DNA from 2 places in the Paenibacillus sp. FSL R7-0210 genome. Region 1 is predicted to be linked to the other one. Evidence: predicted binding sites of a transcription regulator. Region 1 holds the regulator's gene; the other holds the start of a gene.
What was found. Region 1 encodes LexA, which represses DNA repair genes until DNA is damaged. Its sites were predicted from a motif close to CGAACATATGTTCG; they were not measured.

Region 1 (4,418 bases):
GATACGTCTCATAGGATTCGTACAGTGTACGGGCTTCCCTGCGTACAGCAGCTTCCAGCTCCCCGGGATCAACGGAATCTCCAGCAGCCTCACAAGCATGGCGGAAAGCTTCTTCCACACTGCGGTCATCCCACAGCAGAGTATCGTCAAGGTCAAATAGTACGGCGGTAATCGGCATTTGTTCTCCCACTCCCTATATGCTGGTCTGTCTTCCTATTCGTGCACGACCTCAATGTTGTTGTTCTTGGCGAACTGCTCCAGGCGTTCCCCCATCGCAGCGGTGTCATAACGGTTAATCAGCTTGGAGAAAATCCACTACTTGCGCTTACCCTTATACTTAATGGTAACTACACTGCGCGATAAAGTGATCTTCTCAATATCCGCCGCAGCCAGGAAGCGTTCGCGGTTGTATTTAATAGTAGAGATACGCGCACGCTCAACCTTAAGGAACGGACGGCGGAAGAACAGCAGCGCAGCGAGCAGGAAGTACAGCACTACACCCAGCCAGTTGGCCAGAATCCCGCTTCCTTTGGCTTCGTCAATCGAGCCGACCACCCAGAACATGATACCGAGCAGCATCAGTACAACGGGGAATACGATATTGCGGCCTTTGAAAATATCGATGCTTTTAGCGGCAGTCTTAGTGCTGGAAGTGTAAATGGAGTCCTTCCCCTGCTTCTTTCTTTGCTGGTTAATTTGCTTCGTGTTGCGTTGAACCATTCTTTCCCAAGAACGGGCCATGTAAGTTCCCCCTAGTCATCCTGTATTATCTATGAAAAGGCAACAGGCTAATGCTTAAGTCCGTTATTGCCTTCTTCATGCTCCGGATTGTCCACAATTTCGATGGTATCAAGCTGGGCCCGAAAGTTAGTGCGGATATTCCCCAGGTACATCTCGCGGAGCTTGGCACGTTCAGCCAGTTCCTCGTCATTCAGGCCGCCGTTCTTAGCTTTGCGTGCCAATTCATTGATGCGTGCGACCAATTCGTCAATATTCAATACGTTTCCCTCCCTCTAAATTCATTTTAACTTTGCCATGAGAAAAAGAGCTTGTCAAGGTCTACCCCCTGAAAGCTCTCACAGTCGATCATTAGTCTGACATATTCCTTCAGTATAAAGGTAAAGTCAGAATATCTCCGGCCTTAATGCCGCTGTTCTCCAAATGATTCGTCTTCATTATTCCTTCTATATATACGGCAGTCTTCATGTCCTCAGGCTTGTTGCTTAACGCAATACTCCATAAGGTATCTCCGCGTTCGACTACGATCCGCTTATCCGGCTTCATCGACGAGACCGAACCGGCAAAAACATTCCCCACCACAGTGAATCCCGAAATAACAAGCATCAGCACCAGAACCAGCTTCATCAGGCTGACCTGACGGAATAGTGATGAGAGCGCAGCGAGACTATGAAGAATCCCGTCCTTGATCTTGGTTACATAACTATGAGCAGTTGGATTACCGGGAGCGGACACCTTGATATCCTCATTATTGTAGATACTGTTGTATGTACTATACTTTAACATGATCATCATCCTCCAAACACATGTTCTTGCTTTCGAAAATAATATAACACGAACATGTGTTTCGATCAATAGTTTTTTCGGAACATTTGTTCTCTTTATTTTCATTCTCTTATTTTCCTCATTTTAGAACTTATGTTTGTACGAACGGAAGTTCTATGTTATAATTTTCCCAAACATAGTATATGGGGTTGATACCGATGTCAAAGATTTCTAGTCGTCAGCTGGCGATCCTGGAATTTATACGTAATGAAGTCCGCAGCAAGGGTTATCCTCCGTCCGTCCGCGAGATTGGCGAGGCTGTCGGCCTGGCCTCCAGCTCTACCGTGCATGGTCACTTGGACCGGCTTGAGAAGAAGGGCCTGATCCGGCGTGATCCAACGAAGCCACGTGCCATTGAATTACTCGGCCAGGAAGATTCAGAGAATGTGCATCAATTTGTCCAGACCGTTACCCGCATCCCGGTCGTGGGTAAGGTTACAGCTGGTGTTCCTATTACAGCTACAGAGAATATTGAGGATTACTTCCCATTGCCTGCTCATTATGTAGGCGATAACAAGGTATTTATGCTATCTGTTCTTGGTGACAGTATGGTGGATGCCGGAATTATGAACGGGGATTATGTCATCGTGCGCCAGCAGCAGACTGCCGACAACGGCGATATTGTTGTAGCGATGACCGAAGAAGATGAAGCAACTGTCAAGACCTTCTACAAGGAACGGGATCATATCAGGCTGCAGCCGGAGAATCCGGCGTACGAGCCTCTCCGCCTCAACCGCGTTACGATTTTGGGCCGGGTCATCGGATTATTCCGCGATATCCACTAATCTACTCCCCGCTTAAGAACAGGCTGCTCCGCACCATGCGAAGCAGCCTGTTTTATGTTCATTTTACTTCGTGTAGTGGCCAAAAAACTGAATGCAAACATTTGTTCGCATTCGGCTTTTTGGCCATTTTTTCTGCGAACCGCTGTCTAGCTCCGCACATATCCTGTTACAAAGGAGTGCTGATCTGTATGCCCAATTACCGAATTATCGTCGATCTGTCACAGCGCATGCTGTACCTGCTGGATAATGACGTTGTCACCAGAGGCTTCCCTGTCGGCATCGGCAAAATGTTAACCGTCTCGCCTGTAGGCGAATACACCATCATTAACAAACAGCCCAATCCGGGCGGTCCGTTCGGTGCCTTCTGGATGGGACTGTCCAAGCCGCATTACGGCATCCACGGAACCAATGACCCATCCTCCATCGGCCACATGGTCTCACACGGCTGTATTCGTATGTATAACGCAGATGTTCTGGCTCTAGCCGCCCTCGTTCCCATAGGTACCCGTGTCACCATCCGGGAATAGGAACGTCGCAAAAACCCTTGAGACGCCAGATTGCGTCCCAAGGGTTTTTGTGATTCATATGAATTAGAGCGGATACAGACTACAGCACACTTCTCAACAGACGGATAGCCACCGTATTCAAACGGATGGCCTCGCGGATCGATTCTCTGGCTGCCAGCAGTTCTCTTCTGGCCCGCGAACCTCTAGGCACTCTGCGCAGATTCTCATTGATTTCTTCCAGTCTCTCCAGCAGAATTGCCCGCTGTGTCAGCAGGACATTAATGGCTCTGCGAATCCGATTACGTTCTCTTTGGCTCATCTTTACACCTCTTTTACACTTGGATAGTATAAGAGATGCCAAAAATGGCTCCAAAGATTGTGTGATTCGGCAGTAATGTTAGTTAGAGCTGCAGGTAGTGGGCAGCGAATCTGCTTACTTTTTGTTCAATCGTACCCGGAATTCAAATTCATCGCGTCTATAAGTCATTCCGGCCAGCACAATGTACTCCGGTGTCCATTTCTGTACAGGTCCGGCATAATCAGCAATCACATGCGGTTTGCCATCAACCAGCTGAACGACGTAGACCTGTACCTGTGCCAGTGCGGCAGCGAATAGATCAGCATCACTGGACAGTACTTTATAAGCCGTATTCAACTTCGTTCCTCCTTGTTCCACAACCATATTAAAGATTCCGTCTCGAATCTATTCAATTATACCGGGTCATGGAACAATATGTAAACCATATTTACAGCTTAATAAACAGGATTTTGAACAATCCGATATACTTCTTCGTGGCCCCGCCATCCCGGGTAAAAAAATTGGTATTCTTAAGGTCCGGTACACTGAATACAGAAAACAAAATGTAGTTATCCCTCACGGTCAAAGACTCAATTACAGGCTGGGCCACCTGCTTGGTAATTCCGTCGCCTATTTCCTGACCGAGCGTATTTTCCAGATTCTTTACAGAATATTCACTGAATGCTTCCTTTCCCGGATTCGTAACCGCCATCACAATCAGAACAAGGATAAGGACCAGTAACGACTTACCGCCCGATCTCCTGCGGACTTTGCGTGCAGGGCTTGGCGTATCATAACGCGAATTCATTCTTTTCCCCCTCTACTACAAAATATATAGTATCTCTAGCAACATGACACCCAGCGGATTAAATATCATCCGGTACACGAACAGCATCCCACCTGTAATTCCACTGCCCCCGACATCAATGCTGCTCCAATCCCACAACGGCAGAGCCGGCGCATCCAGCCCATATTGCTCCATAAGCCTTGCTTGGGTCTCCGCTGGCACAGCCGCTCCTTCCGCCCCAGCCACCGAACAGGTTAGCGCCAGGACGAGCATCAGCGAAAGCATAATCTTATATGTATTCTTCATCATCCGCTCCCATAACTCCCACTAGGATTCTCTTCTGGTTAAGTATATAGGAGATGGAATAGTATGTAAAAGGTCTATTAGTCTAGTCCCAAGTGCAGAACATACTTCTCTTGCTCTCGCCCCGGCCAAGAATACGAGATTCCTACTATTAATCCTGGAAATTTCAGTGTTGC
Region 2 (4,418 bases), 4.1 Mb from region 1:
GATCTTACGAAGGAAGCTGTGCTGAGCCTGCCGGAAGCAAACAAATACCAGGCTATCGCTGACGAGATGGACGCCATGGTGCAGAAGCATCACGCGTACATCCGTGAAGAAGGCATCGACCTTCCAGAGGTTGAGAGCTGGGTATGGAAGGCTCTGAACTAAGCTCTAGATGATCGTGTTATTTCATTAATAATATAGTAGGCTTCAATTAAGGAGCGCTCCGGTAGTCATGTTGATGGCTGCGGAGCGCTCTTTTTGTCCAATGATTGGAGCTGGATTATGGTCTCCGGGACCTCCGGTTGCAATGCCTTCTTCCGCTGCGCCGCGGTGAGTACAGGCACCCCGTTGCTGCCGTTCATCTCCACCATGTGCTTCCAGTATCGCTTCGGCATCTTCGAGGAACGCAGCCGGTCATTGCGGCGCTCCTTGATGCCGATGGCATGATAGAAGCCGGTCCATAAGCGGCGGTAAGATTCCTCCGTCTCATCCGGCTCAGGCGGGGTCCAACCGTTTAAAGGCACGATGGCCTCACGCCCGGGCTCATGAATCAGCGCAGCCCCATGGGTCTGATCGTAGATCATGAAGCTCTCCCCCTGGAACCGGTCACAGAAATGCTCCTGGATTACAGGCAGCACATAGCCCTGCGGTTCAATGACTGCGGCCATGACCGGGCCGTATACGGAGAAGCGAACGAAGCCCGTATACAGATGCGCTTCATGCCGGAGCTGCTGGACAGCCTTCATCAGCGTGTTAACGGTGTCATCCGCCAGCATATTCATCACCTTGCGGCCATGCCGGAAGCCGAGATACAGGAAGTTCAGCAGCAGCATTTCCTTCTCGGGAGCGCAGCTCCAGAAGCCCAGACGCACCAGCTCCTCGGCTTCGCGGCTGATCCGCAGCGGCAGGGACTTCAGTACCCGTGCGGCCTTGTCTTTGTCGGTCTCAATCCATTTCGCTTCCAGCAGCAGGCCTATTTCCCCGCCTTCAGCATGAATCGCCAGCGGTATCTCCTTCCAGGCATAGCTCTCAAATACACAGCACAGCAGACCCTCGAAGCTTCCGTCATAGGTGTACGCCAGTGCGGACGGCTTGAACATCAGGCCTTCGCCCCCTTGTTGAAGCTGTTCCAGTCCCCGGCGGCGGGCAAGGTGGAGAGGTTAAAGTCGTCGAACAGCGTGAGCTGCTCCACCTGCGGCTGCTGGAGAGCGAGCTGCTCCCCGGACATGAGTGAGCGAAGCAGCGTATGCTCGCTTACCTTCAGCCCCTCCAGCGGCTTATCCTTACAGGTGATGAAGAACTGGGCACGCTTGAGGACCACTCCCAGCTTCTTCAGCGCATGGAAATCGAGCGATCCGGCCCGTCTGGCCTTCACGATCCGCTGTGCGCTTCTAACGCCGATGCCGGGTACACGCAGCAGCATTTCGTACGGGGCGCGGTTGATCTCAACGGGGAATTGCTCCCGGTGGTTAACGGCCCAGCTGCATTTGGGGTCCAGCAGCGGGTTGAAGTTCGGCACGGCCTCATCCAATAATTCATTCGCCTTGAAGCCGTAGAAGCGCAGGAGCCAATCGGCTTGATAGAGCCGGTGTTCCCGCAGCAGAGGCGGCTTGGTGTCTAGAGCGGGCAGGAGGGAATCCTCTATTACAGGGGTATAGGCCGAGAAAAATACACGCTTGAGTGCGTATTTGCGGTATAAGCCCTCCGTCAGATTAAGGATCTGGTAATCGGTATCCGGCGTTGCCCCCACGATCATCTGGGTGCTCTGTCCAGCCGGAGCGAAGCGGGGTGCGTGATTATACCGGACGATATCGGAGCGGTTCTCCTTAATCCGGTTTGTGATCAGCCCCATCGGCTTCAGGATGGACACCTTGCTTTTATCGGGGGCGAGCCGTCCGAGACTCTCCTGCGAGGGCAGTTCAATGTTGACGCTCATGCGGTCGGCAAGCAGCCCAAGTCTGGACAGCAGGGCATCGTCTGCTCCGGGGATGGCTTTTACATGAATATAACCGTTGAAATGATAGACATTGCGCAGCAGCTCAAGCGCTGAGATCAGCTGTTCGGTGGTGTAGTCCGGATTGCGCATAATGCCTGAGCTAAGAAATAGTCCTTCTATATAATTGCGGCGGTAGAATTGCATGGTGATATCTGCGATCTCTTCGGGGGTGAAGGCAGCCCGGCGGATGGGGTTGGACTTGCGGTTGATGCAGTACGCACAATCATATACACAGCCGTTGGTCATTAACACCTTCAGCAGCGAAATACAGCGGCCGTCCGCCGCGAAGCTGTGGCAGATGCCCATCGCGGAGGTGTTGCCGAGCGCCCCGGCCTGGCCCTTGCGGTCGGAACCGCTTGAAGTGCACGCTACATCGTATTTGGCGGAAGCGGTCAGAATCTCTAGTTTCTCCATTACATCCACGGTCTCAATCCCCCTCATATGTGAGCATTATATACCGAACATACGTTCTTGTCAAAGGTATCCCCCCCTTCTTGGCCGCGTGTAAAATGTATGCGCATTCCGTCTTGTGCTATAATAGAAACTGATGGTTCATGGAATGAGGAATCATACGGTTATTGAAATCCGGGTTAGGAGTGTTGCTGAAGTGAGAGGATATAACATATGGCGGCCCATCATGCTGATTGCGGTTGCGCTGCTGACAAGACAGTTAGTGACAAGTATTTGCCTTATGTTCGGCATGTCGCAGGAATCGGCAGGCAGTGTAGCCATGCTGGGCATGATCGTTGCAGCTCTTATTATGTACAACCGCATGATGAAGGGCCGCCGCCGCAGATAAAATCAATAGAAGATCCGGCCGTATCTCTTCAGGCGGAGCGGATTGCATAGGAACAGGCTTGAGAGACGCCCGCACAGGTGTCTTTTTTATTAGAGGTGTCTTTTTAGCTAAAAAAATTTATGCAGACAGATGTGCATCCCGGTGATCCGGCAAGCGGTGCTTGAATAATCTGGCTGGAGCTTATATTCTTAGAAGGATATGCTATATGATGGACCATACAGATTCAAGGCAACGTATATTCCCTGCAGGGAGGGCGTTATCTATAGAATCAACCCACAGCATGGGAAATGAACATACAGGAGGAAACCAATTGAGTACACAGAACATTGGAGTGCCGTTAGAGGGTTTTGCAGAATTTAGCCGGACGGTAGCCGCAGAGGGTGCGGTACTGCTTAAGAATGAGGGACAGGTGCTTCCGCTGGGTAACGGTGAGAGCGTCGCTGTTTTTGGCAGAATACAGGTGAACTATTACCGCAGCGGTACAGGATCGGGCGGTAGCGTTCACGTTGCATATACGACGAATCTGCTGGATGGACTACGCAGCAAGAAGAACATTAGCGTGAATGAAGAGCTGGCTGCAGCCTACGAGGCTTGGATCGGGCTTAATCCGTTCGATGACGGCGGCAAGGTATGGGCTGCGGAGCCGTGGAACCAGAAGGAAATGCCGCTTACGGACGAGCTGGTGAAACAGGCAAGAAGCCAGTCAGCCAAAGCGGTTGTTGTCATTGGACGTACGGCGGGCGAGGATCAGGATAATGCCGATACCGCAGGCAGCTACCGGCTGACGGAAGATGAGAAGGCGATGCTTGTCTCGGTTACGGCTCATTTTGAACAGACGATTGTGGTGCTCAACGTATCCAACATTATTGATATGAGCTGGGTAAATGACGCCGCTTATGTGAACCCTATCTCTGCAGTGATCTATTCCTGGCATGGCGGCATGGAGGGCGGCCACGCGATCGCCGATGTTCTGGCCGGCGAGGTTACGCCAAGCGGCAAGCTGACGGACACCATCGCTTATTCCATTGAGGATTACCCGTCGACCCGCAACTACGGCAATGAGTTCAAGAACCTGTACGAGGAAGATATCTATGTGGGCTACCGTTATTTCGAGACCTTCTGTCCCGATAAGGTTCAGTATGAATTCGGCTACGGGATCTCTTACACGACCTTCAAGCTGGAGCCGGAGGAAGCGAAGCTGGTGAACCAGGCGGGCGAGCCGCAGATTGAAATCGGCGTCACCGTAACGAATACGGGAGCAGTATATGCCGGTAAAGAAGTAGTGCAGGTGTATGTTGAAGCGCCGCAAGGACAGTTGGGTCAACCGGCCAAAGCGCTGGCAGCCTTCGCTAAGACTAAGCTGCTGGAGCCTGGCGAGTCTCAGCGCCTTACTGTAAGCTTCCCGCTCCATTCCATGGCTTCCTATGATGACGCCGGAGTGACCGGGCACGCTTCCGCTTATGTGCTGGAAGCCGGAACCTACCGCTTCTATGCAGGAACCAGCGTCAAAGCCGTATCAGCAGTGCTTCTGGATGGACAAGAAGGCTATGTGTTGGATGAGCTTAAGGTCGTGGAACAGCTGCAAGAGGCTATGGCGCCTACCGAGAGCTTCATGCGGATGAAGCC

Region 2: a site for LexA is predicted at 2,452-2,465, ahead of MKY64_RS26215 (putative DNA modification/repair radical SAM protein). Genes of this name have one in related genera too.

What each region holds. Positions count from the first base shown of each region.
Region 1 is NZ_JBBPAR010000001.1:2,091,575-2,095,992, reverse strand. Features, by position in the region: gene MKY64_RS09120 (HAD family hydrolase) at 1-178, opposite strand, end outside; gene MKY64_RS09115 (hypothetical protein) at 316-741, opposite strand; gene MKY64_RS09110 (DUF896 domain-containing protein) at 789-998, opposite strand; gene MKY64_RS09105 (LysM peptidoglycan-binding domain-containing protein) at 1,108-1,524, opposite strand; gene lexA (transcriptional repressor LexA) at 1,722-2,348, shown strand; gene MKY64_RS09095 (L,D-transpeptidase) at 2,537-2,875, shown strand; gene MKY64_RS09090 (hypothetical protein) at 2,955-3,173, opposite strand; gene MKY64_RS09085 (hypothetical protein) at 3,288-3,509, opposite strand; gene MKY64_RS09080 (hypothetical protein) at 3,601-3,960, opposite strand; gene MKY64_RS09075 (hypothetical protein) at 3,976-4,248, opposite strand.
Region 2 is NZ_JBBPAR010000001.1:6,219,266-6,223,683, reverse strand. Features, by position in the region: gene MKY64_RS26225 (phosphoketolase family protein) at 1-162, shown strand, start outside; gene MKY64_RS26220 (TIGR03915 family putative DNA repair protein) at 228-1,097, opposite strand; gene MKY64_RS26215 (putative DNA modification/repair radical SAM protein) at 1,097-2,407, opposite strand; gene MKY64_RS26210 (hypothetical protein) at 2,601-2,792, shown strand; gene MKY64_RS26205 (glycoside hydrolase family 3 C-terminal domain-containing protein) at 3,103-4,418, shown strand, end outside.